3 regions of the Streptomyces sp. NPDC127117 genome follow, and region 2 is predicted to be linked to each of the others. Evidence: riboswitches for the same ligand, from Rfam matches in the RefSeq annotation. Region 2 holds a riboswitch; each other region holds the start of a gene.
What was found. A riboswitch is a leader RNA that binds a small molecule or an ion and turns the genes downstream of it on or off. The one in region 2 is predicted to bind S-adenosylmethionine.
Positions count from the first base shown of each region.

Region 1: it holds a riboswitch for S-adenosylmethionine, as region 2 does, so the genes downstream of both, thrC (threonine synthase) here and ACFVH0_RS02750 (hypothetical protein) in region 2, are expected to answer to the same signal.
Region 3: it holds a riboswitch for S-adenosylmethionine, as region 2 does, so the genes downstream of both, ACFVH0_RS39665 (aminotransferase class V-fold PLP-dependent enzyme) here and ACFVH0_RS02750 (hypothetical protein) in region 2, are expected to answer to the same signal.

Region 1 is NZ_JBHXTM010000005.1:49,894-60,451, forward strand. It holds gene ACFVH0_RS06445 (SIS domain-containing protein) at 1-125, opposite strand, end outside; gene ACFVH0_RS06450 (ABC transporter substrate-binding protein) at 471-1,691, shown strand; gene ACFVH0_RS06455 (DUF3263 domain-containing protein) at 1,780-2,037, shown strand; gene otsB (trehalose-phosphatase) at 2,271-3,191, shown strand; gene ACFVH0_RS06465 (trehalose-6-phosphate synthase) at 3,196-4,611, opposite strand; gene ACFVH0_RS06470 (glucosyl-3-phosphoglycerate synthase) at 4,666-5,616, opposite strand; SAM riboswitch class I at 5,770-5,896, shown strand; gene thrC (threonine synthase) at 5,914-7,224, shown strand; gene ACFVH0_RS06480 (MoaD/ThiS family protein) at 7,255-7,533, shown strand; gene ACFVH0_RS06485 (cold-shock protein) at 7,956-8,162, shown strand; gene groL (chaperonin GroEL) at 8,511-10,133, shown strand; gene ACFVH0_RS06495 (alpha/beta hydrolase family protein) at 10,234-10,558, opposite strand, start outside.
Region 2 is NZ_JBHXTM010000002.1:149,006-159,563, reverse strand. It holds gene ACFVH0_RS02760 (cytochrome P450) at 1-38, shown strand, start outside; gene ACFVH0_RS02755 (cytochrome P450) at 35-1,297, shown strand; SAM riboswitch class IV at 1,348-1,457, shown strand; gene ACFVH0_RS02750 (hypothetical protein) at 1,506-1,913, shown strand; gene ACFVH0_RS02745 (DUF4232 domain-containing protein) at 1,921-2,442, opposite strand; gene ACFVH0_RS02740 (cytochrome P450) at 2,795-4,162, opposite strand; gene ACFVH0_RS02735 (hypothetical protein) at 4,341-5,186, opposite strand; gene ACFVH0_RS02730 (VWA domain-containing protein) at 5,186-6,463, opposite strand; gene xylB (xylulokinase) at 6,527-8,008, opposite strand; gene xylA (xylose isomerase) at 8,225-9,394, shown strand; gene ACFVH0_RS02715 (ROK family protein) at 9,416-10,558, opposite strand, start outside.
Region 3 is NZ_JBHXTM010000103.1:5,960-16,517, forward strand. It holds gene ctaD (cytochrome c oxidase subunit I) at 1-1,403, shown strand, start outside; gene ACFVH0_RS39625 (cytochrome c oxidase subunit 4) at 1,400-1,798, shown strand; gene ACFVH0_RS39630 (Ig-like domain-containing protein) at 1,917-3,173, shown strand; gene ACFVH0_RS39635 (hypothetical protein) at 3,231-3,632, opposite strand; gene ACFVH0_RS39640 (heme-copper oxidase subunit III) at 3,820-4,440, shown strand; gene ACFVH0_RS39645 (c-type cytochrome) at 4,503-5,312, shown strand; gene ACFVH0_RS39650 (Rieske 2Fe-2S domain-containing protein) at 5,309-6,361, shown strand; gene ACFVH0_RS39655 (cytochrome bc complex cytochrome b subunit) at 6,358-8,007, shown strand; gene trpD (anthranilate phosphoribosyltransferase) at 8,131-9,195, shown strand; SAM riboswitch class IV at 9,281-9,398, shown strand; gene ACFVH0_RS39665 (aminotransferase class V-fold PLP-dependent enzyme) at 9,576-10,558, shown strand, end outside.

The DNA of each region.
Region 1 (10,558 bases), on a different contig from region 2:
GTGCCGCACCCGGTGACCGCGACCCGCTCGCCGGGGCGCGGCAGCCCGTCGAACGTCGCCGCCGCCTCGGCGGCACGTCGCCAGCAGCCGGGCTGGGTGGCAATTTCCGATGCGGTACGCGACATGCTGGACGGCTCCTTGCGGCGTGGGACGTAACGGTGCGGGCGGTACGGCACAGCGGTGGGGCAGGGTCCGGATCCCGGAGGATCCCGCGCCGAAGCCTACTCAGCGGTAGGCGTGCGGCGGGGCCATGCTCCCGGGTCCGGCGCGACCGGGTGCAGGCCCGGTTACGTTGCGAAAGCGATACCCGCTGTGGTGTAGACCATCGGCGACGGGCTGGGGGAGGATCGCACCTCGTTCGGAGGGGCCCCACGACGACGTGGCGGGCACGGGCGACTCGATGGATGAGGACGGACTGGGCTGTGCAGCTGCGCCACCGGGTACTGATCGCGGCAGTGACCGCGCTGGGCATGACAGCGACGTTGTCGGCTTGCGGCAACACCGGCAGCGGCTCGGGGGAGATCACCCTCAAGCTCGTCGCGGCCGACTACGGCAACGGCCCGGCCAACAGCTCCGAGAAGTACTGGGACGGGCTGGTCAAGGGATTCGAGGCGTCCCACCCCGGCATCAAGGTCGACGTCAGCGTCTACTCCTGGAAGGACGTCGACCGCGAGGTCGCCGCGATGGTGAAGAAGGGGCAGGCCCCCGACATCGCCCAGATCGGCTCGTACGCCGACTACGCCAAGGCCGGCAAGCTCTACCGGGCCGACCAGATGCTCTCCATCCGCACCCAGGCCAACTTCCTGCCGTCCCTCGCCGACGCGGGCAGCCTGGACCGCACCCAGTACGGACTGCCGTTCGTCGCCAGCACCCGGCTGCTCTTCTACAACAAGAAGTTCTTCGCGCAGGCGGGTCTGGACGCCCCGAAGACCTGGGACGACATCCGCGACGACGCGACGCTGCTCAAGCAGCGCGGGGTGACCTACCCGTTCGCGCTGCCGCTCGGCCCGGAGGAGCCGCAGGCCGAGACCGCGATGTGGCTGCTCAGCGGGGGCGGCGGCTTCATCGACGACAGCGGCTCGTACGAGATCGACTCGGCCGAGAACGTCCGGACCTTCGACTGGCTGAAGACGAACCTGGTCGACAAGGGCCTCGTCGGCCCCGTCGCCCCCGGCAAGCTCGACCGGCAGAAGGCGTTCGACGCGTTCACCGACGGCGAGGCCGGCATGCTGAACGGGCATCCCACGCTGATGCAGGAGGCCGAGCGCAAGGGCGTCTCCGTCGGCATGGTGCCGCTGCCCGGCATCGACGGCCCGAGCAAGGGCTCGCTGGGCGTGGCCGACTGGATCATGGGCTTCAAGCAGAACGGCCACCGGGTGCCGCTGGGCAAGTTCTTCGACTATCTGTTCACCGACAAGAACGTCATCGACTTCGCCGACGAGTACGACCTGCTGCCCGTCACCGACAGCGCCTCCGCGGCCATGGAGTCCGACGTCAGGTTCAAGCCGCTGTGGAAGTTCCTGGCCGCGCTGCCGAACTCGCAGTTCTATCCCTTCGGCAAGACGTCCTGGGCCCGGTCCAGCGAGTCGATCAAGGAGAACATCGGCAAGGCGGTCGAGCCGAACGGCAGCCCCGAGAACGTGCTGGGGCGGATCGCGCGCGACTCGGCGGCGGCGGAGCGCACGGAGTAACGGGTGGTGCGGAGCAGCGGGTGGCGGCGCTCCGGACGGGCGGCTTTCCGTGCGGTCGGCCTTCCACGCGGGCGATATGTTGGCTGATATGACCGCCCCCACGCCTGGCCCCGACGACACCGACGGCCTCTCCGACCGCGACCGTGCCGTGCTCGCCGTCGAACGGCAGTCGTGGTCCGGCCCCGGTGCGAAGGAACGGGCGATCCGCGAACAGCTCGGCATCTCGCCCACCCGCTACTACCAGCTCCTCAACGCCCTGCTCGACGACCGCCGCGCACTGGCCGCGGACCCGGTGACGGTGAACCGCCTGCGCCGGGTGAGGGACGCACGGCGCGAACGGCGCTGAGAGCCGGAACGAGCCCCTCGGCACAACGAGGCCCCTCGGGCAGCCCGAATCCGAGCACCGCAGCACGACGAGGCCCCTCGGGCAGCCCGAATCCGAGCACCGCAGCACAGCGAGGCCCTTCCGGCAGTGCGAGATCAGGCCCCTGCGGCGGCCGAGGAGCGGGGGTCCGGGATCAGCGCCCCAGAAATCGCCCGCACCGCCCCGACTCCCCGCCCCGGCTATAGGCTCGCCCCATGGGCAGCAACCCGGAAGCACCCGCACCCGAACCCGCACCCACACACGCGTCCGCACCGGCACCCGCACCGGGCGAAACCCCGCCCGAACTCCCGATCCCCACCACGCCACCCGGCCGCGAGGCCCTGGCCGCGATCCTCGCGCGCCCCGACCGCGCCGTGATCGCGCTCGATTTCGACGGCACCCTCGCCGACATCGTCCCGGACCCGGAACAGGCCCGCGCCCACCCCGGCGCCGTCGACGCCCTCGTCGCGCTCGCCCCGAAAGTGGCCTCCATCGCCGTGATCACCGGCCGCCCGGCCGGCGTCGCGGTCCGGCACGGCGGCTTCGCCGGAGTCGCGGGTCTCGACCACCTCGTCGTCCTCGGCCACTACGGCGCCGAGCGCTGGGACGCGGTGTCCGGCACCGTCCACGCCCCCGCCCCGCACCCCGGCATCGCCTCGGTCCGCGCCGAACTCCCCGGTGTGCTCGACCGGTCCGGCTCCTGGCACGGCACCTGGATCGAGGAGAAGGGCCGGGCGATCGCCGTCCACACCCGCCGGGCCGCCGACCCGCAGGCCGCGTTCGAGGCGCTGGGCGGCCCGCTCGGCGAGCTCGCCGCACGGCACGGGCTGATCGTCGAACCGGGCCGGCTGGTCCTGGAGCTGCGCCCGCCCGGCATGGACAAGGGCGTCGCACTCGCCCAGTACGTACGGGAGACGGACGCCGAGTCCGTGCTGTACGCGGGCGACGACCTCGGCGACCTCGCCGCCTACGCCGCGGTGGAGAAGCTCCGCACCGACGGCGCCGACGGCATCCCCGGCCTGCTGGTGTGCAGCGGCAGCGCGGAGGTGCCCGAACTGGCCGAGCGGGCCGATCTGCTGCTGGCCGGACCGGGTGACGTCGTCGGATTCCTGGCGGCGCTGGCCCGGCGGATCTGACGCCTCAGTCCCGCCGCAGCGCGTCCAGCTGGTCCAGGAACCACTGCTGCGGCGGCAGCGCGACCGCCGCCGCGGCCAGGCGTTCCGTGCGCGCGGCCCGCTCGTCGTCCGCCATCGTCAGCGCCTCGTGCAGCGCCGCCGCCGTCGCGGAGACGTCGTACGGATTCACCACCACCGCGTCGCTGCCCAGCTCCTCGTAGGCGCCCGCCTCCCGCGACAGCACCAGCGCGCAGCCGTGGTCGGAGACCACCGGGATCTCCTTGGCGACCAGGTTCATGCCGTCACGGATCGGGTTGACGAGAGCCACGTCGGCCAGCCGGTACGCGGCGAGCGAGCGGGCGAAGTCGTCCTTGACGTGCAGCACCACCGGCGTCCAGCCGGGCGTGCCGTACGCGGCGTTGATCTCGTCGGCGACCCGCTGCACCTCGGCCGTGTAGTCGCGGTACACCGCCAGGTCCTGCCGGGAGGGGTAGGCGAAGGCGACATGGACGACGCGCTCGCGCCACTCGGGCCGCTCGTCCAGGAGCGCGCGGTACGCGAGCAGGCCGCGCACGATGTTCTTGGACAGTTCCGTTCGGTCCACCCGTACGATCGTCCTCCGGCCGGGGCCGGTCTGCTCGCGCAGCGCCGCCATCCGCTCGTCCACATCCGCCTCGTGGGCACGGCGGCGCAGGAAGTCCGCGTCCGCGCCGAGCCCGTGCACCCCGATCCTGGTCCGCCCGGTGCCGCCCAGGATCTGGGTGCAGCAGCCGATGAACGCGTCCGCCCAGCGCCGGGTCAGGAACGCCGCCCGGTCCGCGCCCAGGATGCCGTGCAGCAACTGCTCGGCGATGTCGTCGGGAAGCAGCCGGAAGTAGTCGACGGGCGCCCACGGGGTGTGCGAGAAGTGGCCGATCCGCAGATCGGGGCGCAGCTCGCGGAGCATGCCGGGCACCAGCGCCAGGTGGTAGTCCTGCACCAGCACCGCCGCACCCTGCCCCGCCTCCTCGGCGAGCGCCTCGGCGAAGGCCCGGTTGTAGGTCTCGAACGACGCCCACTGCCGCCGGAACTCCGCGTCGAAGACCGGCTCCAGCGGTGTCTGGTACAGCATGTGGTGGACGAACCAGAGCACCGAGTTGGCGATGCCGTTGTACGCGTCGGCGTGCACCTCCGCGTCGATGTCGAGCATCCGTACGCCCTGCTCGGCGACCCCGCGCCGGACCGCCTCCCGGTCCCCGGCACCGAGCGCGGCGCACACCCACAGCTTGTCGTCGACGGCGCTCAGCCCGGAGACGAGACCGCCGCCGCCCCGTCTCGCGTCGAGCGAGCCGTCCTCTGTCAGGGTGTACGAGACCGGGCCGCGGTTGGACGCGACGAGGACCTGGGCACCGGACCGGACGCCGGACCGGGCAGCGGGCTGGGCATCGTGCTCGGAGACCATGTTGCGGAATCTAGCCCGATCACGAACCGCCCAAACGTGCGAAGTCAGGCCACGTCAGGCCGCGCGGCGCGAAACGTACTCCTCGATCTCGCACATCGGGGGACGCTCCTCGGTGTCCACGGCATGGGTGCGCGGTACGAAGCCGTTCTCGCCGCGTTCGAACTGGGTGAGGACCGGGCGGATCAGGTGGCCGCGGGAGAGCCGCAGCTGGGCGGTGCGGTAGATCGCCGCCGCCATCCGGCCGAGCGCCTGCCCGTCCTGGTGCCGGTGCTTGCGCACCCCCACGTCGACCTGGGCCAGCGCGTCCAGCCCCACCGTGTGCAGCGCGTCGACCAGCAGGCCCAGCTCCACGCCGTACCCGACGGGGAAGGGCAGCCGTTCGAGCAGCGAGCGGCGCACGGCGTACTCGCCGCCCAGCGGCTGGACGAAACCGGCCAGCTGCGGCCAGTGCAGATTGAGCAGCGGACGGGCCACGAGTTCGGTCACCCGGCCGCCCTGCCCCGCCGCGTCACCGAAGGGGCGGTCGTACATCGCCTTCACGAACTGCACGTCCGGGTCGGTCAGCAGCGGGCCGACGATGCCGGAGACGAAGTCCGCCGAGAAGTCCTTCAGATCGGCGTCGACGAAGCAGACGATGTCGCCCCCGGTGACCAGGAGCGAACGCCACAGCACCTCGCCCTTGCCGGGTACGGCCCGTATCCGGGGGAGTATCGCGTCGCGGTGCACCACCCGGGCGCCGGCCTCCCGGGCCACCTCCGCGGTGGCGTCGGTGGAACCGGAATCGATCACCACGAGTTCGTCGACCAGGCGGACCTTCTCCATCAGCTCGCGCCGGATCGTCGCGACGATCTCGCCGACCGTCGCCTCCTCGTTCAGCGCGGGCAGTACGACACTGACGCTCCCGCGGCCCGCCTCCGCGGCCCTGGCGGCCAGCAGGCGGTCCATCGGACGGTCGGCGGCCGACCAGGAACGCCTGGCCAGCCAGCATTCGACCTCTTCCAGCACGGTCGATACTCCCTGTATGTGATCCATCTCGCGGTTCGGACGACTATCTCAACAGTCCGGTGCTTCGGTTACAGTCTTGAACAACGCGGACGACCATCGCATGCCGGGGTCCGTCCGCCGATAAATGCCCGGATCGAAGATCCGGTGCCACAGCGCTCATCCAGAGGGACTGAGGGAACGGCCCGTTGAAGTCCCGGCAACCCTCCCGCCGACCGCGAGGTCAGGTGGGGAAGGTGCCAATTCCGTCTCGTGGCGAAACGCGCCGCGAGGAAGATGAGGAGAAAGGGCCTCGCCACCATGGCTGCGCAGACCGTTGCAGTAAGCACCAATTCTTCCGCCGATGTCCGATCCGTCGACCTCGGCCCCGCCTCGGGCCTTTCCTGCCGCGAGTGCGGCGAGCGATTCGAACTCGGCCCCATTTTCGCCTGCGCGTCCTGTTTCGGGCCGCTCGAAGTCGCGTACGACCTGCCGAGCGGCTCGCCCGAAGAGCTGAAGAAGCGCATCGAGGCCGGCCCGGCCAACATCTGGCGCTACGCGCCGCTGCTGCCGGTCCCCGCCGATGTCGCCGAGAAGCCCAACCTGAACCCCGGCTGGACCAAGCTCGTCCAGGCCGACAACCTCGCCCGCGAACTCGGCGTCGAGCAGGGCAAGCTGTTCGTCAAGGACGACTCCGGCAACCCCACGCACTCCTTCAAGGACCGGGTCGTCGCCCAGGCCATCGAGGCCGCCCGCGCCTTCGGCTTCACCACCCTCTCCTGCTCCTCCACCGGCAACCTCGCCGGTGCCGTCGGCGCCGCCGCCGCCCGTGCCGGCTTCCGCTCCTGCGTGTTCATCCCGCACGACCTGGAGCAGGGCAAGGTCGTCATGGCCGCGGTGTACGGCGGTGAACTGGTCGGCATCGAGGGCAACTACGACGACGTCAACCGCTTCTGCTCCGAGCTCATCGGCGACCCGCTCGGCGAGGGCTGGGGCTTCGTCAACGTCAACCTGCGTCCCTACTACGGCGAGGGCTCCAAGACCCTGGCGTACGAGATCTGCGAGCAGCTCGGCTGGCGGCTCCCGGACCAGCTGGTCATCCCGATCGCGTCCGGCTCGCAGTTCACCAAGATCGACAAGGGGCTCCAGGAGCTGATCAAGCTCGGCCTGGTCGAGGACAAGCCGTACAAGCTCTTCGGCGCCCAGGCCGAGGGCTGCTCACCGGTCTCGGTCGCGTACAAGGGCGGCCACGACATCGTCCGGCCGCAGAAGCCGAACACGATCGCCAAGTCCCTCGCGATCGGCAACCCGGCCGACGGCCCGTACGTCCTGGACATCGCCCGCCGCACCGGCGGTGCGGTCGAGGACGTCGACGACGAGCAGGTCGTCGACGCGATCAAGCTGCTGGCGCGCACCGAGGGCATCTTCGCGGAGACGGCGGGCGGTGTGACGGTCGGCGTGACGAAGAAGCTCATCGAGGCCGGCCTGATCGACCCGTCGCTGACCACCGTCGTACTCAACACGGGTGACGGCCTCAAGACCCTCGACGCGGTGGCCGACACCTCTCAGGCGACCGCGACGATCCGCCCCAGCCTGGACGCGTTCCGCGCCGCCGGCCTCGCCACCAGCTGACCACCCGAGACTCCAGGAAGGGCACCCACCATGAGCGTCAAGGTCCGCATCCCCACCATCCTCCGCACCTACACGGGCGGCCGGGCCGAGGTCCCGGCCGAGGGCTCGACCCTCTCCCAGGTCATCGAGTCCCTGGAGCTGAACCACCCGGGCATCGCCGCCCGCGTCCTGGACGACCAGGGCAAGCTGCGCCGCTTCGTGAACGTGTACGTCAACGACGACGACGTGCGCTTCGAGGGCGGCCTGGAGACCGCGACGCCCGACGGCGCCGGCATCTCGATCATCCCGGCGGTGGCGGGCGGCTGCTGACGCCCCGTCCGGCCGCATCGCGTTATCGAATTGCCCCCTCCGCGTTTGAAGCGGAGGGGGCAATTCTGCATGGTTGAGCGGGGTACAGTGTGGGAAGTCCCCCCAGCTGCCCCGCGCCGCCCGCATATGAGAATGCGCCTGGTCGCGACAAGATGCAGCCAAAGTGTGCGTTGTGCTTGCGGCATAAGTCGCCTTTGCCTGGCCCGACTTGCCCAGGAATCTCATGAATTCCACATATTCGGGCGTTCGGCGCGGCCGAGAATTCTCGTCCGATTGACCTGTTGCAGAGGGCAGTTGGGCAGATACATTCAGCCGCGGTCGACGCGTTCCGGCGCACACACCCTCTCCTGTCGGAGGGTGAGTTCTGACCCGGGTCCGCGAAGTGCGGTCCTGCGCAAGGGCCAGTAATAGGGGAGTTAGGCATGGCTCAGGGCACCGTCAAGTGGTTCAACGCGGAGAAGGGGTACGGCTTCATCGCGGTCGACGGTGGTGCGGATGTTTTCGTCCACTACAGCGCGATCCAGATGGACGGGTACCGCACCCTCGAAGAGGGTCAGCGAGTTGAATTCGAGATCTCGCAGGGCCAGAAGGGGCCGCAGGCAGACATGGTCAAGCTCGCCGTCGGCTGAGTTCGGCGCGGTCGGCCAACGACACCACTCACGCACTGAGGGCCCGTACCCCGGGGGTACGGGCCCTCAGTGCGTCCCGGCACGCCGCCGGGCGTTGTCCACAGCCCTCCACGGTTGTCCGCATCGGCCCTCCGTGGTTGTCCACATCCGGAGGGGGACGCTTGCACTCTCGGGGGTCGAGTGCTAATCATTGGCGTTAGCACTCTCCAGGTGAGAGTGACAGAACTTGGACCGGGCCGGTGAGGCCCGCAGGTCGGTGGGGCAAGGAACCACCGGTCACGCAGGCCGTCCGTCGCGGGCGCCACTCGGTCCGGAGAAATCCACCCCTGTCCGGGAGGACCACTTCACATGGCCAAGATCATCGCGTTCGACGAGGAGGCCCGGCGCGGTCTCGAGCGCGGCATGAACCAGCTCGCCGACGCCGTCAAGGTCACCCTTGGCCCCAAGGGTCGCAACGTCGTCCTTGAGAAGAAGTGGGGCGCCCCCACGATCACCAACGATGGTGTTTCCATCGCCAAGGAGATCGAGCTGGAGGACCCGTACGAGAAGATCGGTGCGGAGCTGGTCAAGGAGGTCGCCAAGAAGACGGACGACGTCGCCGGCGACGGTACGACCACCGCCACCGTTCTCGCCCAGGCTCTCGTCCGCGAGGGTCTGCGCAACGTTGCCGCGGGTGCCAACCCGATGGCCCTCAAGCGGGGTATCGAGAAGGCCGTCGAGGCCGTCTCCGCCGCCCTCCTGGAGCAGGCCAAGGACGTGGAGACCAAGGAGCAGATCGCTTCGACGGCCTCCATCTCCGCCGCCGACACCCAGATCGGCGAGCTCATCGCCGAGGCCATGGACAAGGTCGGCAAGGAAGGCGTCATCACCGTCGAGGAGTCCCAGACCTTCGGTCTGGAGCTGGAGCTCACCGAGGGTATGCGCTTCGACAAGGGCTACATCTCGGCGTACTTCGCCACCGACATGGAGCGCATGGAGTCGTCCCTGGACGACCCGTACATCCTGATCGTCAACTCGAAGATCAGCAACGTGAAGGACCTCCTTCCGCTGCTGGAGAAGGTCATGCAGTCCGGCAAGCCGCTGCTGATCATCGCCGAGGACGTCGAGGGCGAGGCCCTGTCGACCCTGGTCGTCAACAAGATCCGTGGCACCTTCAAGTCCGTCGCCGTCAAGGCCCCGGGCTTCGGTGACCGCCGCAAGGCCATGCTCGGCGACATCGCCATCCTCACCGGTGGCACCGTCATCTCCGAGGAGGTCGGCCTCAAGCTGGAGAACGCCGGTCTCGACCTGCTCGGCCGCGCCCGCAAGGTCGTCATCACCAAGGACGAGACGACCATCGTCGACGGCGCCGGTGACAGCGACCAGGTCCAGGGCCGGGTCAACCAGATCCGCGCCGAGATCGAGAACTCCGACTCGGACTACGACCGCGAGAAGCTCCAGGAGCGCCTCGCGAAGCTGGCCGGCGGCGTGGCCGTCATCAAGGCCGGTGCCGCGACCGAGGTCGAGCTCAAGGAGCGCAAGCACCGCATCGAGGACGCGGTGCGCAACGCCAAGGCCGCCGTCGAGGAGGGCATCGTCGCCGGTGGTGGCGTGGCTCTGCTCCAGGCCTCGGCCGTCTTCGAGAAGCTGGAGCTCTCGGGTGACGAGGCGACCGGCGCCAACGCCGTCAAGCTGGCGCTGGAGGCCCCGCTCAAGCAGATCGCCGTCAACGGTGGTCTTGAGGGCGGCGTCGTCGTCGAGAAGGTGCGCAACCTGGCCGTCGGCCACGGTCTGAACGCCGCGACCGGCGAGTACGTCGACATGATCGCCGAGGGCATCCTCGACCCGGCGAAGGTCACGCGTTCCGCCCTGCAGAACGCCGCGTCCATCGCCGCGCTGTTCCTCACCACCGAGGCCGTCATCGCCGACAAGCCGGAGAAGGCCGCCGCGGCCGCTCCGGGCGGCATGCCGGGCGGTGACATGGACTTCTGATCCTGACGGATCGGCAGTTCGGCACAGCTTCCCAGCTCTGCCGCGTGGGCCCCGGGACCATTTCGGTCCCGGGGCCCACGTGCGTCTCCCGCCCCTGGCGCTACCGGGCGAACACCATCTCCGGGAAGCGTTCCGAGGGCCCGTCGAGCAGCCGGTCGTCGCGCCCGCGCAGCCACCGGTCGAAGAACGACGCCACGTACGCCCGGTTCGCGGCCAGTGCGCGGCCAGGGGGAACCGTCCCGACCGCCCCGGCGAGCCCGCCCTCCGGCACCGCGCCCCGCCGGGCCAGCTGAGGCAGCAGCACCTCGGCGTCCGTGTACGAGGCGTGCCGCGACCCGGTCAGCGTCACATCGGCGTTCCAGCCGCGGGTGTTCGCCCGGAACGCCGCCCAGGACGGCTGCCGCCGGTAGTCGCCCGAGCCCTCG
Region 2 (10,558 bases):
GGTTCGCCCCCGTCCGTCCGACAGGAGACCCGTCGTGAACTGCCCGCACGCCGCCGCCCGGGGTGCCGCTTCGAGCGGCGCTCCCGTCGTCATCGATCCGCTGGTCCAGGACCTGGACGGAGAGACGGCCCGACTGCGCGACGCGGGTCCGCTCGCCAGGATCGAACTGCTCGGCGTTCCGGCCCTGACCGTCACCCGGCACGCGCTGGCCCGCCAACTCCTCGTCGATCCCCGCCTGGTCAAGGACCTCGACGCCTGGGGACTCTGGCAGCGCGGCGAGGTCACCCACGAGTGGCCGCTGATCGGCATGATCGACGCCGGGCGCTCCATGTTCACCGTGGACGGCGCCGAGCATCGACGGCTGCGCACCAAGACCTCCCAGGCGCTCACCCCGCGCCGGCTGGAGGAGATCCGCCCGGACATCGAGAAGTTCACCGAGGAACTGCTCGACGCGCTCGACGAACAGAGCCGCAGGAGCGAGAACGGCGTGGTCGACCTCAAGTCCGTGTTCGCCCAGCCGCTGCCGATGCGCGTCGTCGGCATGCTGATGGGGGTGGACGAGGCCGAGCACCCCATGCTGATGAAGCGGTACAAGGCGTTCTTCTCCATGCTCACCCCGCAGGAGGAACGCCTGGCGCTGCTGGCCGAGTTGGACGTGTTCTACGCCGCTCTCGTACGCGAGAGGACGGCGCGCCCGACCGACGACCTCACCAGCGCGCTCATCCTGGCCGAGGAAGGCGGCGCACCGCTCACCGAGGAAGAGGTGGTGGGCAACCTCAAGGCCATGGTGGCCGCCGGGCACGAGACCACCATCGGGCTGATCCTCAACGCCGTACGGGCCCTGCTCACCCACCCCGACCAGCTCCGACGCGTCCTCGACGGCCAGATCCCGTGGGAGACGGTGATCGAGGAGACCCTGCGCTGGGACACCCCCACCACCCATCTGCTGATGCGGTTCGCCACCCAGGACATCCAGGTGGGCGACGAGGTGATCGCGAAGGGCGAGGGAGTGGTGATCTCCTATCGCGCCATCGGCCGTGACATCGAGCAGCACGGGGCGGACGCCGACGCCTTCGACATCGCCCGGCCGGCTCCGATCCGCCACATGACCTTCGGCCACGGCCCGCACATCTGCCCCGGAGCGGCGCTCTCCCGCGTGGAGGCGGGCATCGCCCTGCCGGCACTCTTCGCGCGCTTCCCCGCGCTGCGGGCGGCCGTCCCGGACACGGAGGTCCGCAAGCTGCCGGTGATGACACAGAACGACATGGAGGCCTTCCCCGTACTGCTGCACGGCTGAGCACCTGACCACCCGTCGGGCACCGCCGTCCGTGGGATACAGTTCTCGCAGGTCATGAGTTCCAGTGCACAGCCCCGGCTAACTGGACGGCATCCCGCTCCGCTGCGGGTGCTCCGGGTGACGACCGGCCCCGTGCGCAGCGCGCGGGGAACAGCGGACCGTCGGGGCAGAGCACCTGGGGTCCAGGATCCCGGGAAGGCGAAGCACCATGCTCCCCCACCTCGTCCGGAACGACGGCTGCACCAGCTACGGCCCCGGCCACCACGTCCACTGGATCCACACCAAGAAGTGCCACCAGGAGCCCGGCCAGGCCATGGAGCTGCTGCTCACCTCCGGTGACATCGGCGCCGACGGCTGGTTCGCACTGCGCCCCGCCTTCGACCATGCCGAGGAGCTGCCGAAGGTGTGGACGCACGCCCCGGCGGCACTCACCGAACTGCTCACGGTCCACCGCGGACGGGTGTTCTGGCTGCCGCGGTGGCACGCCCTGAAGCTGGTGGACTCCACGGGCCGGGCCACGGCCCTGGTCAATGCGGGTTTCGAGGGCGGCACGCCGTGCGCGACGACCGCCCCCGACCCACGGCGGACGGTCGGCGGCACAAGCTACGGACTGTAGCCGCACATCACCCCAGCGCGTCCGCCAGCGCGCTGTCCGCCGCCGCCTGTGACTCCTGCCAGCGGGTGGTCAGCGGCACCCACACATGGATCCCCTGCGGCATGCCCACGGCGGCCGCGCGGAAGGCGACGCCCAGGTGGGAGGGGTCCGCCGCCACCGAGATGCTGCCGACGACGTGGCCCTCGGCGGCCGCCGGGTCCGCGGTCCGCACGGCGGCGTACGCCCGCTCGCCCGGGGACAGCTCGTAGGGGCCGCTCCCGGCGGGCGGGACGGCCTCGGCGGAGCCGTCGAGGCCCCGGAAGGTGATCGTGGGGATCCGGTCCACCACGCAGGCCCGGCCGCCGTTGTTGACGACGTCGATCCGGGCCGCGTTCCGCTGTCCGCCGGGTGCTGCGTGCACCGAGAGGGACTTCTCCTGGCAGGTCGCGAGGCGGCTCGCGGTGCCGTTCGTCGCGGACGCCGTGGTGCCGGTCAGTGGCAGGGTGGCCGCGACGGCGAGTGCGGCGGTGAGAGCGGAGCGAAGACGCATGGTGTTTCTCCCGTTGGATCGACAGCCTGCGGATAGCGGCCGGACGGCCCGTCGGCGGGTGCGGCCGACATGGACAGTGTGAACCGTATGACCTGACCTCCGCGACAGATCGGACATATCGGTTCGGCATATCCGGCGGCGGGACGGGGCGGTGGAGCCGAGCGGCCGGCGTGCGGTGTGCGCCAGGGAGGCGGACGAGGCCCTGCGCCGGCCGGGCCTGCTGGAACCGCCCTTCAGCCTCCTCGGCCGGGGACCGGGCCGGCACGGAGGGCGTGCGGCACTGCGGACCGGAGCAGCCTGCGGGGCGGGCCCGAGAGCGACCGGAGCGGCCACCGGGCCCGCCCCGCGAGCCTCACCGGGTCCGGACCGTCGCCAGCACCTCCCGGTCCGGCTGCAGCGTGAGCGACGGGACCGGCTCGATGACGCCCGGGTCCACGTCCAGCTCGAAGCGGCGGGCCAGCACGGCCAGGATCAGCACAGCCTCGACCATCGCGAACCGGGTACCCAGACAGACCCGGGGGCCGCCGCCGAACGGGAACCAGGCGTACTCCGCGATGCTGTCGCCCGCCTCCGGATCCCAGCGCTCGGGACGGAACTCCTCCGGCTCGGGGAACCACCGCGCGTCGCGCTGAGTCACCCACTGGCTGGTCCACACCCGGGTGCCCTCCGGCATCGGCACACCGCCGATCCGCGCACCCTCCTTCGCGACACCGGTGATCAGCCAGATCGTCGGGTAGAGGCGCAGCGTCTCCTTGACCACGGACTGCGTGTACGTCAGCCGCGCGTAGTCGTCGAACTCCGGCTCCCGGTCGCCGAGCACCCGGTCCAGCTCCTCGGCGAGCGCGGCACGCACCCGCGGATTGCGGGCCAGCAGATACCAGGCCCACACCAGAGTGGAACTGGTCGTCTCGTGCCCACCGATGTACAGCGTGACCGTCTCGTCGCGGATCTCCCGGTCGGTGAGGCGTTCCCCCGACTCGTCGACCGCCGTCAGCAGCCGGCTCAGCAGGTCGGGGCGCTCGTCCCCGCCGTCACGATGACGGGCGACGACCCGGCCCACCTCGGCGTCGATGACCGCCGCGGCCTTCTTGATCCTGGCCCGGCCGGGGGTCGGCACCCAGTCCGGCAGCAGTGCGCCGATCCCGGCGAACTCCTTGCCGATCTCCTGCTGCGCCACATCCATCGCCCGGCCCATCGCCTCGGCGTCGGCCGCAGTGTCGACACCGAAGATGGTGCGCACCGCGATCCGCTGTGTCAGCGCCGCCATCTCCCGCTTGATGTCGATGCGTTCACCGCCCGACCAGGTGTCCGCCAGCTCCACCGTGCTGCTCGCCATCGTCGCCGCGTACGAGCGCACCTGCTTGGGACGTACGGAGGGCTGCACCAGCGAACGCTTCCGCCGCCAGTCGGTGCCGCGGGCGACCACCACGCCGTTGCCCATCACGGTCCGGAAGGCGATTCCCAGGGCCGGCTGGTCGAAGGAGCGCTCCGTCTCCGTGAGCAGCTCGCCTATGCAGTCCGGATCGGCTATGTACACACAGGAGTTGGGGCCGAACCGCCAGCCCACCATGTCCCCGTGGGAGCGCAGCCGCTCGAAGAAGGCGAGGGGGTTCTTCCCGAACTGCGGCAGGTTCCCCAGGAACGGCAGCCCCTTCGGGCCCGGCACGATCCGGTGGCTCCGCGGCTCGGCGTCGATGACCGGGCCGGTCTCCGTGGACATGAATGTCTCCGCTCCCTTGTGGCGCACCGATCCGGCGCGCGGCGACCTGACTTCAGCGGTACCGCACGCCCTGGAACCTGTCATCGGCCTTGTGCAGTACGTGAGTTGTCGAGGGTAGCCGCTGTGCGCCGCCGCCGGACGGGCCCGGGAGCCGGGCCCGTCCGGCGGGGTGTGCGGGTCAGACGCCCGGCGGCACCCGGGACGGGCGGCCGTTGCCGCGCGTGAGGGAGTAGCCGAACACGGCCGCGATCGCTCCGAGCACACCGCCGCCGACCGTCCACAGCCAGCGGTCGGTCCACCAGCCCGATGCCCAGCCGTCCTCCGGCTCGCTGCCGAGCGAGACCCTGGACGAGCCGTCCTCGTCACCGTCGGACGAGCCGTCGGAGGCCTGCGCCACGGAGGACACGCCGGGGACCAGCGGTTCGGCGAGCGTGCCGTCCACATCACCGGCGCCGCCCTTGTCGGCGGCCGTGACCTCGACCTCGGTCTTCACCGGGAGCCCGAGGTCCGCCGACGGCAGATCGACGACCGTCAGCCGTACGTAGTAGCTGCCCGGCAGCGGGTCGTTGGCCCAGGGCTCGGACCAGGCGCGGACGGTACGCAGTACGCAGGTCAGCTCGACCGCCGAGGCGTCGGCCGCGGCCTTGCCGGTCTGGCGGCCGTACATGCAGGCCTGGCGGCGCCGCAGCCCGTCGTACACATCGACCTGCCATGTCGACGTGCCGTGCCGGGAGGCGCTCGGCGGCAGGGTGACCTTCGCCTTGACGGTGGCCCGCTGGCCCGCGTCGGCGGGGAACACCCAGTACAGGTAGTCACCCGTGGAAGCCCCGGCGGTGGCGAGCTGGTTCTGCCGGACGGCCGTCGCGGTACGGAAGGTGGTGCCGGCCTCGGTGGGGCCGGCACCGTCCTCGGAAGCGCTCGGGCTCGGGCTCGCCGACGGGTCGTCGGCCACCGCGGCGCCCGCCGAGGTCAGCAGGGCGAGCCCGGCGAGCAGCGCGCCCGCGAATACACGTGTCCTACGCATCAGTTGGTCCTCCAGACAGCGACGCGCCAGCGCGAGACCCAGCCGACGACCAGGCCCGCGATCAGCCCGGTGAGCACCAGCACGCCCAGCAGCCACCAGCCGCGGCCGAGCCCGAACGCGGCGACATCCGCGGCCTCGTCCGGGGAGTCCACCAGGTCCACGGTCAGCTCGACCGGCATGCCGGGCGAGGTCTTCACCGAGGCGGGGGCCGAGAAGGAGTTGCTGACCTGGAGACACACGGTCTCGGCGGCCGGCTTGTCATCGCTGTCCGTGTCGTCCTGCTCGGCCTTCGGGTAGCGCAGACCGGAGGAGATCGCGTCGGTGCGGCCGGTGCCCGACTCCGAACCGCGCACGATTTCCCGGCCGTGCACGGTCAGCGCGCGCAGCAGTACGCCGTAGTCGTTGTTCACGGCACGGTCGGCGAAGACGCTGACCGAGGCCCGCAGTTCCTGACCGGGCAGCACATCCACCCGGTACCAGCGGTGCTCGCCGAACTTCTCGCGGTCGGTGTACAGGCCGGCCTTGAGCTGCGGCGCCGCGGAGCAGCTGTTCGCGCCCTCGGTCGCCACCGGGGTGACGACGGGCTCGGCGGCCCGGTCCACCAACTGCTTGACCCGGCCGGAGAGTTCATCGGTGTGCTGGACCGCGGTGTAGGTGCCGCCGGTGGCCTCGGCGATGCAGGTCAGCTGCTCACGGATCTTCGCGTTCGGCACCAGGCCCAGGGTGTCGATGACGAGGTGGATACCGCGGGCCGCGATGTCGCGTGCCACCTCGCACGGGTCGAGCGGGCCGCAGGTGTCCTCGCCGTCACTGATCAGTACGATCCGGCGGGTGGAGTCACCGCCTTCTAGGTCGTCGGCGGCACCCAGCAGGGCCGGGCCGATCGGGGTCCAGCCGGTGGGGGCCAGGGTGGCGACCGCGGTCTTCGCCTCGGTGCGGTCCAGCGGGCCGACCGGGTAGAGCTGCTTGGTGTCCTTGCAGCCGACCTTGCGGTCGTTGCCCGGATAGTCGGCGCCGAGCGTCCGGATGCCGAGCTCCACCTGCTCGGGCACCGCGTCCAGGACCTCGTTGAACGCCTGCTTGGCGGCTGTCATCCGGGACTGGCCGTCGATGTCGCGGGTCCGCATGGAGCCGCTGACGTCGAGCACCAGCTCGACCTTGGGGGAGGCTTTGGCGGGGGCTTCGTCGGCGGCGGCGGGGAGTGCCGTGCCGAGCCCGGCGGTCAGGGTGGCGAGCAGGATGCCCACCCCGGCCGTCAGCCTTTTTCTTATGATCATCGCCGGATACTAGTGAAGATCGCGGCGCTACCCCAAACCGGTCCGCGGGCCGCTGGGGAACCGTCAGAAACCGCCGAGCAAGGGCCCCGAGGCCCGCTCCAGTACCGACCCGACCCGCTCCCAGGTGGCCGAGTCCCGCCGCACGGGCGGCAGTCGGACGCCCTCGCCGGTGCTCCAGCCGGTGGCGACCGCGACCGGGTCCGCACCGGTGGCCGCGGCCGCGGCCAGTGCGGCGGCGCCCAGCGCCACCGGCTCGCCGATCCCGGGCACGATCACGGGCCGCCCGCAGAGCCGCCGTACCGTCTCCACCCAGGCCCGGCCCCGGGCACCGCCGCCGATCAGCCGCAGTGGGCGGGCGGCCACCGCCGGGTCCGCCGGGTCGAGGCCGCAGGCCCACAGCAGTTCGTCGAGGGCGCGCAGCACGGTCACGACGGCACCCTCGTAGGCGGCGCCGAGGAGCTGACGGGGCGTGGTGTCGTGCCGGAGGCCGGTGAGGAGTCCGGCGGCGGTGGGCAGGTCGGGGGTGCGTTCGCCGTCGAGGTAGGGGAGGAGCACCGCCTCGCCGCCGGGGGACGTGTCGTCGCGGTCCAGGCCGAGCAGCGCGGCGACCTTGTCCACGGCCAGCGTGCAGTTGAGGGTGCAGGCCAGCGGGAGATACGTGCCGTCCGTCGCGGCGAAGCCGGAGAGCGCCGGGGACGCGGGCCGGGTCCGGGACGCCGCGAAGACCGTGCCCGAGGTGCCGAGGCTGAGGACGGGGTGGTCGACGAGACCGGCCGCGCCCAGCCCGAGGCCGACGGCCGCGCTCATGTTGTCACCGGTGCCCGCGGCCACGGCGGTCGTGGTGGGCAGCCCGAGGGCCTCGGCCGCTTCCGCGGTCAGCGAGCCGACGCGGGTCGCGCCGGTCCGGGCCACCTCGGGGAGCAACGTGGCGTCCAGGCCGAGGAGTTCGAGGAGTCCGGGGTCGTAGGAGCCGGTCGCGGTGGAGTACCAGCCGGTGCCCGAGGCGTCGCCGGGGTCGGTGGCGGCGGTGCCCGCGAGCCGTTCGGTCAGGAAGTCGTGGGGGAGGCGTACGGCCGCGGTCGCGGCGGCGGTGTCCGGCTCGTTCTCCCGCAGCCACCGCCACTTCGACGCGGTGACGGCGGCCACCGGCACCGATCCGGTCCGCGCCGTCCAGGCGTCCGGGCCGCCGAGCGCCTCGGTGAGTGCGGCGGCCTGCGGGGCGGAGCGGGTGTCGTTCCACAGTATCGCGGGGCGCAGCGGACGGCCCGAACGGTCGAGAACCACCAGCCCGTGCTGCTGCCCGGCGATCGCGATGCCGGTCACCGCCGACGCGGCGGCCCCGGACTCCTTCAGCCCGGCGGCGACGGCGCCGCGCAGCGCCTGCCACCACGCCTCCGGATCGCTCTCGCGTGCCCCCGCCTCACCCCGCACGGCATGCGGCGCGCGGCCGACGGCGAGCAGCCGCCCGCTCGCGGCGTCGACGAAGGCCGCCTTGGTGGACTGGGTGGAACTGTCCACGCCGATGACGACGGTACGCGGCGGCATGGCGCCCTCATTCCTGTGCTGCGGCCCCGTATGGCGGGCGCGGAGAATTTCGGTCGTGCACCGAACAAAATACGTGACCGGACCCCCGTCGAACAGTGGCAGTGCGAGGGAGTTACGCGCCGGAGGCGGTACATGCATCATTAGTCATGACAGTGAACAAATAAGGTCCGGGTGGCTCGCTGGCCCCGGTCCCGACGCATCGAAGGCGGCCAGACGATGACGGAACGCTTCACGCCCACCCCCGAGGACCGGTTCACCTTCGGACTCTGGACGGTGGGCTGGCAGGGACGCGACCCGTTCGGCGACGCGACCCGCGCGGCGATCGACCCGGCCGAATCCGTGCGCCGGCTCGCGGAGCTGGGCGCGTACGGTGTGACGTTCCACGACGACGACCTGATTCCGTTCGGCTCCACGGACAGCGAGCGCGAAGGCATCGTGAAGCGGTTCCGGCAGGCGCTGGACGCGGCCGGGCTCGTCGTCCCCATGGCGACGACGAACCTGTTCACCCACCCGGTGTTCAAGGACGGCGCGTTCACCGCCAACGACCGTGACGTACGCCGCTACGCCCTGCGCAAGACGCTGCGCAACATCGACCTCGCCGTCGAGCTCGGCGCCACCACCTACGTCGCCTGGGGCGGCCGGGAGGGCTCCGAGTCCGGCGCCGCCAAGGACATCCGGCTCGCCCTGGACCGGATGAAGGAGGCCTTCGACCTGCTCGGCGAGTACGTCACCGAGCAGGGCTACGACCTGAGGTTCGCCATCGAACCCAAGCCGAACGAGCCGCGCGGCGACATCCTGCTCCCCACCATCGGCCACGCCCTCGCCTTCATCGAGCGGCTGGAGCGCCCGGAGCTGTTCGGCGTCAACCCGGAGACCGGGCACGAGCAGATGGCCGGGCTGAACTTCCCGCACGGCATCGCGCAGGCGCTGTGGGCGGGCAAGCTCTTCCACATCGATCTGAACGGCCAGACCGGCATCAAGTACGACCAGGACCTGCGCTTCGGCGCGGGCGATCTGCGCCAGGCCTTCTGGCTCGTCGACCTGCTGGAGACGGCCGGCTACGCGGGCCCGAGGCACTTCGACTTCAAGCCGCCGCGTACCGAGGACCACGACGGGGTCTGGGCCTCGGCCGCGGGCTGCATGCGCAACTACCTGATCCTCAAGGAGCGCGCCGCCGCCTTCCGGGCCGACCCCGCCGTCCAGGAGGCGCTGCGCGCGTCCCGGCTCGACGAACTGGCCCGCCGCACCGCCGAGGACGGCATCGCCGGGCTGCTGGCCGACCGGTCGGCGTACGAGGAGTTCGATGTGACGGCGGCGGCGGAACGGGGGATGGCGTTCGAGGCCCTGGACCAGCTGGCGATGGACCACCTGCTCGGGGTTCGCTGACCCCGGAAACCGCCCGGCCGCTCAGCCGGCCGGGCGGCCCGCGTACGCCACCGGATCGGCCAGCACCCCCGTCAGCACCAGCGCCGCGGCGCCCCGTGCCGCGTCACCCGCGACGGACGAGGCGCGCAGCCGCCCGCTCCCCGGGGACCAGAGCCCGGACACCACACGGCCGGTCAGCTCCCGGTCGGCGGGTGGCGACAGCCACGGCATCAGGTTCCGGTAGATCCCGCCGAGCACCACCGCGTCCGGATCGAGCAGATTCACCGCCCCCGACAGCACCCGCCCCAGCATCCGGCCGGCCTCCGCCACCGCGGCCACCGCCCGTTCGTCCCCCGCGCGGGCGCGCCGTTCCAGCTCGGCCACCCCGGCGCCGCCGCCGGACTCCGCGATACCGGCGGCCCGCAGCAGCGCCGCCTGACCCGCGTACTGCTCCAGACAGCCGCGCGAGCCGCACCGGCACTGCGGCCCCTCGGCGTCCACCACCACATGCCCGATCTCGCCGGCGAATCCGTGGGCCCCGCGCAGCAGTTCACCGTCGATGACCAGCGCGCCGCCGACACCGATCTCACCGGTCAGATAGAGGAAGCTGCGCACGGCCTCCAGGCCGCCGAACCAGAGTTCGGCCAGCGCGGCCAGATTGGCCTCGTTCTCGGAGGTCACCGCGAGCGCCCGGTGTCCGGGGCGGGCGCCGGCGAGCGCCGCCGCGAAGAGCTCCTCGGCCGGTACCCGGTTCCAGCCCAGGTTGGGCGCCTGGCGCACCGTGCCGCCGGAGACCAGTCCGGGCAGCGCCAGCGCCACCCCGACCGGGCGGAGCTCCTGCTCGCGGGCCGAGTCCAGGGTGCGCGCGGCGATCGAGGCCGCCCGCGCCAGAACCTCCCCGGGGGGTGTGCCGCGGTTGTCGAGGTGCTCGGTGAGCCGGACCCGTCCGGTGCCCGCCAGGTCGACGACGCACACCGACACGTAGTCGATGTTGATCTCCACGCCGAGCCCGGCGGGCCCGGTGCGCGCCACCTTGAGCGCGGTCCCGGGGCGGCCCGCCTGCCCGCTGAACGTCTTGCCGGACTCGGTGAGGAATCCGGTGTCGAGCAGCTGCTCGACGAGCGAGGACACCGCGGCCCGGGTCAGCCCCACCCGTGCGGCGACCCCGGCCCGGGTCGCCCCGCC
Region 3 (10,558 bases), on a different contig from region 2:
CGCTGCAGATCGGCGCGCCCGACGTGGCGTTCCCGCGGCTGAACATGTTCGCGTACTGGCTGTACCTCTTCGGCTCGATCATCGCGGTGGCCGGCTTCCTCACCCCGCAGGGTGCGGCGGACTTCGGCTGGTTCGCCTACTCCCCGCTCTCGGACGCGGTCCGGTCGCCGGGTGTCGGCGCCGACATGTGGATCATGGGTCTGGCCTTCTCCGGCTTCGGCACGATCCTCGGTTCGGTCAACTTCATCACCACGATCATCTGCATGCGTGCCCCCGGCATGACGATGTTCCGCATGCCGATCTTCGTCTGGAACGTCCTGCTGACCGGTGTGCTGGTCCTGCTGGCCTTCCCGGTGCTCGCCGCCGCGCTCTTCGCGCTGGAGGCGGACCGTAAATTCGGTGCGCATGTCTTCGACGCGGCCAATGGCGGCGCATTGCTCTGGCAACACCTCTTCTGGTTCTTCGGCCATCCAGAGGTGTACATCATCGCCCTGCCATTCTTCGGAATCATTTCCGAAGTGATTCCGGTGTTCAGCCGGAAGCCGATGTTCGGCTACATCGGCCTGATCAGCGCGACGATCGCCATCGCGGGTCTTTCCGTGACGGTGTGGGCGCACCACATGTACGTGACGGGCGGCGTGCTGTTGCCGTTCTTCTCGTTCATGACATTCCTCATCGCGGTACCGACCGGTGTGAAGTTCTTCAACTGGATCGGCACGATGTGGAAGGGATCGTTGTCCTTCGAGACACCGATGCTCTGGGCCGTCGGCTTCCTGATCACCTTCACCTTCGGTGGTCTGACCGGCGTGATCCTGGCATCGCCCCCGATGGACTTCCACGTCTCGGACTCGTACTTCGTCGTCGCGCACTTCCACTACGTCATCTTCGGCACCGTGGTCTTCGCGATGTTCTCCGGATTCCACTTCTGGTGGCCGAAGTTCACCGGCAAGATGCTGGACGAGCGGCTCGGCAAGATCACGTTCTGGACGCTGTTCGTGGGCTTCCACGGCACGTTCCTGGTGCAGCACTGGCTGGGTGCCGAGGGCATGCCGCGTCGTTACGCGGACTACCTCGCGGCCGACGGCTTCACCGCGCTGAACACGATCTCGACGATCTCCTCGTTCCTGCTCGGCCTGTCGATGCTGCCGTTCTTCTACAACGTGTGGAAGACCGCCAAGTACGGCAAGAAGGTCGAGGTCGACGACCCGTGGGGTTACGGCCGTTCGCTGGAGTGGGCGACCTCCTGCCCGCCGCCGCGGCACAACTTCCTCACCCTGCCGCGGATCCGTTCCGAATCCCCGGCGTTCGACCTGCATCACCCGGAGATCTCGGCGCTCGAACAGCTGGAGCACCACTCCGAGGATGACAAGGCCCTCGCTGGTGGCAAGGAGGCCGGCAAGTGAAGATCCAGGGCAAGATGTTCATCTGGCTGAGCGTCTTCATCCTCGCCATGGCCGTCACGTACGGCGTGTGGTCGAAGGAGCCGGCCGGTACCACCGCGCTCGTCCTGGCCTTCGGGCTGAGTGTCATGATCGGCTTCTACCTGGCCTTCACGGCCCGGCGGGTCGACGCCATGGCGCAGGACAACAAGGAAGCCGATGTGGCGGACGAGGCCGGCGAGGTGGGGTTCTTCTCCCCGCACAGCTGGCAGCCGCTCTCGCTGGCGGTCGGCGGTGCCCTCGCCTTCATGGGAGTCATCTTCGGCTGGTGGCTGCTCTACTTCTCGGCCCCGGTCATCCTGATCGGTCTGTTCGGCTGGGTCTTCGAGTATTACCGCGGTGAGAACCGCACCCAGTGACACAGCGTCGCCGCTCCACCTGACGGGGGGCCCGTACTTCTCCACCGAGAGGAGTACGGGCCCCCCGTTCGCAGTCACACCGCGCGCCGATACGGACGAACCTCCATAACGTGGGTCCATGAACCACACGCCGCGCATCCGCCCCGTAGTGAGCTGCACTCTGCTGGTCGTGTCCCTGGTCGCAGGTGTGACCGCCTGTGGCGGGTCCGGTGGCCACCCGCTCGCGGAGAAGCCGTACGACGCGGCGGACGAGATCACCGCCAACGCGTCGGACGGCGACGAGAAGGTCGACCCCGGCAAGCCGCTGGAGGTCACCGTCAACGGCGACGACGGCCGGATCACGGACGTGTCGGCCGTCGACACGAGCGGCCGCCACCTCGCGGGTGAACTCGGCGCGGACGGGAAGCGGTGGCACTCCACGCTCCCGCTCGCCGCCGGCACCCGGTACACCGTCAGGGTCGGTGTGGAGGACGACGACGGCGCTCCTGGCAGCCGTACGCTCTCTTTCGGGACCACCTCCGCCAAGAAGTTCCTGAAGGTCGCCTTCGGCCCTCAGGCGGGCACCTACGGCGTCGGACAGCCCATCACGGCGGAACTCAGCGCTCCGGTCAAGGACAAGGCCTCCAGGGCCAATGTCGAGCGCGCCCTGCGGGTCCGCTCCACGCCCGCCGTGACCGGCTCCTGGTACTGGGTCGACGACAAGACCCTGCACTACCGCCCCAAGGACTACTGGCCCGCCAGGGCGACCATCGACGTCACCAGCGGCCTGGCCGGCGTCAAGGTCACCGACGCCCTCTACGGAGCCCCCACCAAGCCGCTGAGGCTCACCACGGGCGCCCGCATCGAGGCCGTCACGAACGCCGCGGCGCACTCGATGACGGTCAAGCGCGACGGGAAAGTGATCAACACCATTCCGGTGACGACCGGCAAGCCGGGCTTCTCCACCCGAAACGGCGTCAAGGTCGTGCTGGGCAAGGAATACCGCGTACGTATGCGCGGGGAGACGATCGGCATCGCCGAGGGCTCCTCCGACTCGTACGACCTGCAGGTCTACTACGCGACGCGGGTCACCTGGAGCGGCGAGTACGTGCACGCGGCCCCCTGGTCCACCGGCTCGCAGGGGTACGCGAACGTCAGCCACGGCTGTACCGGCATGAGCACCAGCCAGGCCGAGTGGTTCTACAACACCGTGCGCCCGGGCGACATCGTCACGGTCGTGGGCAGCCAGGGCGAGACGATGACACCGTTCGACAACGGCTACGGGGACTGGAACCTGTCCTGGGCCAAATGGCTGAAGGGCAGCGCCCTGCAGAAGAGCACCACCCCGGACCGTACGGAGACGATCCAGGCGGCGCGACTGCGCCCCGAGGTCTGACCGGACCGGGGTGTGCGCTGCCCCTCGGAGGGACCACGGACGGGGCCGCGGCGGGCCTCAGGCGCCCACGCAGTCCCTGCTGCGCAGCAGGGCGGCCAGGGCGTCCGCGAACTCGACCGGTTCGACCGGCAGGGTCACCGCGGCGTCCGCGCGGCTCCAGGTGGCCAGCCAGGCGTCCTGCGGGCGCCCGATCAGCAGCAGCACCGGCGGGCACCGGAAGATCTCGTCCTTGATCTGCCGGCAGACGCCCATGCCGCCCGCGGGCGCCGTCTCGCCGTCCAGCACACAGACGTCGATGCCGCCGCGGTCCAGCGCCTCCAGCACGGCGGGCATGGTGGCGCATTCGAGGAATTCCACCGGTGGCACGTCAGCCGCGGGCCTGCGCCCGGCTGCCAGCCTCACCTGCTCACGGGTGTTGGCGTCGTCGCTGTAGACCAGGACCGTGGCGGTCGGCTGCATTGTTCCTCCGTGACATCTGTGTCTTCGGGGCTTTCCGGGCATGAACCGATGCGCGGATCGTACTCCGCCCGACGGCCTGTCAGCACCGCCCGGGAGAGCGGATCCATGGGCCGTTCGGGGAGGACACACCCGGCTGACACACCGAACGGCACCCCCCGGGGTGAGGGCGGGATAAGCGACCGACATAATGTCGGTCGTGGCGACAGCAACGACAGTAGAAACCGGGCACGCGCACCCGTCGGTCAATCGACCGAACCTCACCAGCGTCGGAACCATCATCTGGTTGAGTTCCGAGCTGATGTTCTTCGCGGCCCTCTTCGCGATGTACTTCACCCTGCGATCGGTGACGGGACCGGACCACTGGAAGGAAATGGCTTCGGCCCTGAACTTCCCGTTCTCGGCGACGAACACCACGATCCTGGTGCTCTCCTCACTCACCTGCCAGCTCGGCGTCTTCGCCGCGGAGCGGGGCGATGTGAAGAAGCTCCGTGCCTGGTTCGTGATCACTTTCGTGATGGGTGCGATCTTCATCGGAGGCCAGGTCTTCGAGTACACCGAGCTGGTGAAGAAGGACGGCCTCTCGCTGTCCTCCGACCCGTACGGCTCGGTGTTCTACCTGACCACCGGCTTCCACGGTCTGCATGTGACAGGCGGTCTCATCGCCTTCCTGCTCGTTCTGGGCAGGACATACGCAGCCAAGAGGTTCACCCACGAACAGGCGACCGCCGCCATCGTCGTGTCCTATTACTGGCACTTCGTCGATGTCGTGTGGATCGGCCTCTTCGCCACGATCTACATGATCAAGTAACCGGGTTCGAACCCGAACCACATCCAGCATCGACGCAGAAGATCCTGACACCGGGGTAATCCGTGAAAAAGCTCTCCGCACGACGACGCCATCCGTTGGCGGCGGTCGTCGTACTACTCCTCGCGCTGGCGGCCACTGGGGGGCTGTACGCCGCGTTTGCGCCCGCGAGTAAGGCGCAGGCCGACGAAACCGCCCAGTCCCTCGCCATCGATGAGGGCAAGAAGCTGTACTCCGTCGGTTGCGCCAGCTGCCACGGAACCGGCGGTCAGGGCACCACCGACGGGCCGAGCCTGGTCGGCGTGGGCTCCGCCGCCGTTGACTTCCAGGTCGGTACGGGCCGTATGCCGGCGCAGCAGCCCGGCGCCCAGGTGCCGAAGAAGAAGGTCATCTACAGCCAGGCGCAGATCGACCAGCTCGCGGCGTACGTCGCGTCGCTCGGCGCCGGCCCGGTCATCCCGACCAAGAACGAGGTCAACCCTGAGGGTGCGGACATCGCCAAGGGTGGCGACCTGTTCCGTACCAACTGCGCGCAGTGCCACAACTTCACCGGTGAGGGCGGCGCGCTGACGAACGGCAAGTACGCCCCCAGCCTTGAGGGCGTGGACCCGAAGCATGTCTACGAGGCCATGCAGACCGGCCCGCAGAGCATGCCGTCCTTCCCGGACACGACGATGCCCGCGCAGCAGAAGCGGGACATCATCGCGTACATCCAGACCGTGAACAGCGCCCAGGCGGAGAACCCGGGCGGGCTGAAGCTGGGCGGCCTGGGGCCGGTCAGTGAGGGTCTGTTCGCCTGGATCTTCGGGCTCGGCGCACTGATCGCAGTTGCCATTTGGGTCGCGGCCCACACCGCTAAGGCCAAGAAGTCATGAGTAGCCAAGAGATTCCAGACGAGAACCTGCCCGCTGAGCAGGACCCCGCGCACGACGCGGTGAAGGTCGCGGACGACCCGTTCGCCGACCCGGGGCTGCCGGCCCACAAGCCGCGCATCCAGGACATCGACGAACGGGCCGCGAAGCGCTCCGAGCGCGCCGTCGCGTTCATGTTCACGCTGTCCATGCTGGCGACGATCGGCTTCATCGCCTCGTACGTCATCTTCCCGGTCGACAAGATCGTGTACATCTGGCCCTTCGGCCATGTGAGCGCGCTCAACTTCTCCCTGGGTCTGACCCTGGGCGTGGCACTCTTCGCGATCGGCGCCGGTGCCGTCCACTGGGCGCGCACGCTGATGTCCGACGTGGAGGTCGCCGACGACCGGCACGCCATCGAGGCGGAGCCCGAGGTCAAGGCGAAGGTCATGGCGGACTTCGCGGCCGGTGCCGAGGAGTCCGGCTTCGGACGGCGCAAGCTGATCCGCAACACCATGTTCGGCGCGCTGGCCCTGGTGCCCCTCTCCGGTGTGGTGCTGCTGCGCGACCTCGGTCCGCTGCCGGAGAAGAAGCTCCGCAACACCCTGTGGGCCAAGGGCAAGCAGCTCATCAACATGAACACGATGGAGCCGCTGCGTCCCGAGGACGTCGCCGTCGGTTCGCTGACCTTCGCCATGCCCGAGGGGCTGACGGAGGAGGCGGAGGACTTCCAGAACCAGATCGCCAAGGCCGCGCTGATGATCATCCGCATCGAGCCGGACAACATCAAGGACAAGCGCGAGCGCGAGTGGGCCCACGAGGGAATCGTGGCCTTCTCCAAGATCTGCACCCACGTCGGCTGCCCGATCAGCCTGTACGAGCAGCAGACGCACCACGTGCTCTGCCCGTGCCACCAGTCCACCTTCGACCTCTCCGACGGCGCCCGCGTCATCTTCGGTCCGGCCGGTCACGCCCTCCCGCAGCTGCGGATCGGCGTGAACAGCGAGGGCAACCTCGAGGCGCTCGGTGACTTCGAAGAGCCCGTCGGTCCTGCATTCTGGGAGCGCGGATGAGTACTGCGACCACGAACACGCCCGGTGCCGCCGCACCGGGCAATCGCAAGGCGCCCGCCGGTGAGCGGGTGGCCGACTGGGCGGACGGCCGGCTCGGGATCTACTCCCTGGCCAAGGCCAACATGCGCAAGATCTTCCCGGACCACTGGTCCTTCATGCTCGGTGAGATCGCCCTCTACAGCTTCATCATCATCATCCTCACGGGTGTGTATCTGACGCTGTTCTTCCACCCGAGCATGAACGAGGTCGTGTACCACGGCTCGTACGAGCCGATGCAGGGCATCAAGATGTCGCAGGCATACGCCTCGACACTGGACATCAGCTTCGACGTCCGCGGTGGTCTGCTGGTTCGCCAGATCCACCACTGGGCCGCGCTGATCTTCCTGGCCGGCATGTTCGTGCACATGATGCGCGTCTTCTTCACGGGCGCGTTCCGCAAGCCGCGTGAGATCAACTGGCTGTTCGGCTTCCTGCTGTTCGTGCTGGGCATGTTCACCGGCTTCACCGGCTACTCGCTCCCGGACGACCTGCTGTCCGGTACGGGTGTCCGGTTCACCCAGGGCGCGATCCTGTCGACGCCGATCGTCGGCACGTACATCTCGATGTTCCTGTTCGGCGGAGAGTTCCCCGGTCACGACTTCGTCGCCCGGTTCTACTCGATCCACATCCTGCTGCTGCCGGGCATCATGCTCGGCCTGCTGGTGGCGCACCTGATCCTGGTCTTCTACCACAAGCACACGCAGTTCGCGGGCCCCGGCCGCACCAACAAGAACGTCGTCGGCATGCCGCTGCTGCCGGTGTACATGGCGAAGGCCGGTGGCTTCTTCTTCCTGGTCTTCGGCATCATCGCCATCATCGCGGCGATCGCCACGATCAACCCGATCTGGAACATCGGTCCGTACCGTCCGGACCAGGTGTCCACCGGCGCCCAGCCCGACTGGTACATGGGCTTCGCCGAGGGTCTGATCCGAGTGATGCCTGGCTGGGAGATCAACCTCTGGGGTCACACGCTCGTCCTGGGTGTGTTCATCCCGCTGATGGCCTTCGGACTGGTACTCGCGATCATCGCGGTCTACCCGTTCGTCGAGTCCTGGGTCACCGGGGACAAGCGCGAGCACCACATCCTGGACCGCCCGCGCAACGCCCCGACCCGGACGGCCTTCGGTGTCGCCTGGATCACCGAGTACGTCATCGTCTTCATCGGCGGTGGCAACGACCTGTGGGCCACGCACTTCCACCTGTCGCTGAACGCCATCTCCTGGTTCGTACGGATCTTCATCTTCGTCGGCCCGGTCCTCGCGTTCATCGCCACCCGGCGGATCTGCCTCGGCCTCCAGCGCCGCGACAAGGAGAAGGTGCTGCACGGACGCGAGTCCGGCATCATCAAGCGCCTGCCGCACGGTGAGTTCGTCGAGATCCACGAGCCGCTCGGCCCCGAGCAGCTGCACACGCTCACCGCGCACGAGCAGTACAAGCCGGTCGAGATCGGCCCGACGGTCGACGAGAACGGTGTCGAGCGCAAGGTGTCGGCCCTGCAGAAGCTGCGGGCCCGGCTCAGCAAGGGCTACTTCGGCGAGGACAACCAGATCGCCAAGCCCACCGTCGAGGAGTACAAGGAGATCACCAGCGGCCACGGTCACCACTGATCGCCTGAACTGATCGCCACAGCAGGAGCCCCGTCCATTCGATGGACGGGGCTCTTTGCCGTCCCCGGGGCTGGATAGGGTGGAGGTATCCCTTTTACCGGCTGTGGACCCCAGGAGCGGACCATGAACGTTGTGACCCCGATCGGCGGCGACAGCGTGGCGGACCGTACCTGGCCCGGCGTGCTGAACCCCCTGCTGCGCGGCGAGAACCTCACCGCCGACGACACCGCGTGGGCGATGGACCGCATCATGCGCGGTGAGGCGAGCGATGTGCAGATCGCCGGATTCGCGGTCGCCCTGCGCGCCAAGGGCGAGACGATCGACGAGGTCTCCGGCCTGGTGCGGGCGATGTACGAGCATGCCAACACCATCCACGTACCCGGCCGTACGGTCGACATCGTCGGCACCGGCGGCGACCTCGCCAAGACGGTGAACATCTCCACCATGTCGGCGGTCGTCATCGCCGGCACCGGCGCCAAGGTCGTCAAGCACGGCAACCGCGCCTCCTCGTCCGCGAGCGGTTCCTCCGATGTGCTGGAGAAGCTCGGCGTCAATCTGGACCTCAGCGCCCAGCGGGTCGTCGAGGTGGCCGAGGAGGCGGGCATCACCTTCTGCTTCGCGGTGAAGTTCCACCCCGCCCTGCGATACGTGGCCAGGGCCCGCAAGGAGCTCGGCACGCCGACCACGTTCAACATCCTCGGACCGCTCACCAACCCGGCCCAGGTGCGTTCCCAGGCCGTCGGTGTCGCCGACCTGAGGATGGCGCCCATCGTCGCCGGCGTCCTTGCCGAGCGCGGCAATTCGGCGCTGGTCTTCCGCGGCGACGACGGCCTGGACGAGCTGACCACGACCGCGACCTCGCGGGTCTGGGTGGTCCGGGACGGAGCGGTGCGCGAGGAGACCTTCGACCCGCGCGACGTCGGCCTGGAGCTGGTGCCCGTGGAGGCCCTGCGCGGCGCGGACGCCTCGTACAACGCCGATGTGGCCCGGCGGGTGCTGGCCGGCGAGCGGGGGCCCGCGCGGGACGCCGTGCTGCTCAACTCGGCGGCGGCGCTGACGGCTCTCGACCCGACGGACGGCACGCTGAACGAACAGCTCGCGGCCGGGATCGCGAAGGCCGCCGAGTCCATCGACTCCGGTGCGGCGGCGCGGGCGCTGGAGCGCTGGGTGGCGGCCAGCAACGCCTGAAACAGGCGCAGATGTGGCGCAGGGCGCAGTCCGGATCCTGGACTGCGCCTTGCGCGTCTTCGTACGTATGGCAAGATGCTGGGCAGGTCATGAGTGACAGCGACTACGGCCCCGGCCCGCTGTCCGGCAACCCTCCGTCCGTGGCGGGGTGCCCCGGGTGAAGACCAGGCCGTAGGCAGCGAGGTCTGCGGCAAGCGCGGGCCCCTCGGCATCTGTGAATGCCAACCCCCGGGGTCCTGGTCCCTAGGGAGCCTCTTGTGAGCACGCGAATGCGATAGGGCCGTCGGCCCTCCTCCGCACACCCCTCTTCATCTCTTTCCGCTGCGCTGCCGCGTATCCGCCGGCGCATGCGATTCGCCTGCCTCTTACGGGAGTTCGCCATGTCTGTCTTCACCGCTGCCGCCGACCAGTCGCTTTGTGCCCCTCTGCCGGTTCTGGGGAAGGATGTGACGGTTCCACTGGTCACGGGCGGTGAGGTCACGTACGCCGCGCTCGACTACGCCGCCAGCGCCCCCGCCCTCCAGCGGGTCTGGGACGACGTCGCCGCGTACGCCCCGTACTACGGCAGCGTCCACCGCGGGGCCGGTTACCTCTCGCAGCTCTCCACGGACCTCTTCGAGAACAGCCGCGCCACCGTCGCGGAGTTCCTCGGCTGCCGCGCCGGCGACCAGGTGATCTTCACCCGCTCGACCACCGACTCGCTGAACCTGCTGGCCGCGGTGGTCCCGGCCGACTGCCAGGTCTTCGTCTACGAGACCGAGCACCACGCCTCGCTGCTGCCGTGGCGCGACGCCCGGGTGACCTACCTCAACGCCCCGCGCACCCCGGCCCAAGCCGTCGAGACGCTGGAGCGGGCGCTCGCGGAGCGCGACCCCTACGGCCCCGCGCTGGTCTGTGTCACCGGCGCCTCCAACGTCACCGGCGAGCTGTGGCCCGTGAAGGAGCTGGCCGCCGCCGCGCACGCGCACGGCGCCCGGATCGTGCTGGACGCCGCCCAGCTCGCCCCGCACCACCCCGTCGACATCGCCGAGCTGGACGTGGACTGGGTCGCCTTCTCCGGACACAAGCTGTACGCGCCCTTCGGCTCGGGCGTCCTGGCCGGCCGGGCCGACTGGCTCCAGGAGGCCGAGCCCTACCTCGCGGGCGGCGGCGCCTCGCGCAAGGTGGCCCGTCGCACCGACGGCGGGGTGGACGTCGAGTGGCACTCCACCGCCGCCCGCCACGAGGCCGGTTCCCCCAACGTCATCGGCGTGTACTCCATCGCCGCCGCCTGCAAGGCGCTCACCGAGGCGGGCTTCGACAACCTGGTCGCCCGGGAGCAGCACCTCGTCACCGCGGTGCGCGCCGGCCTGGCCGAGGTCCC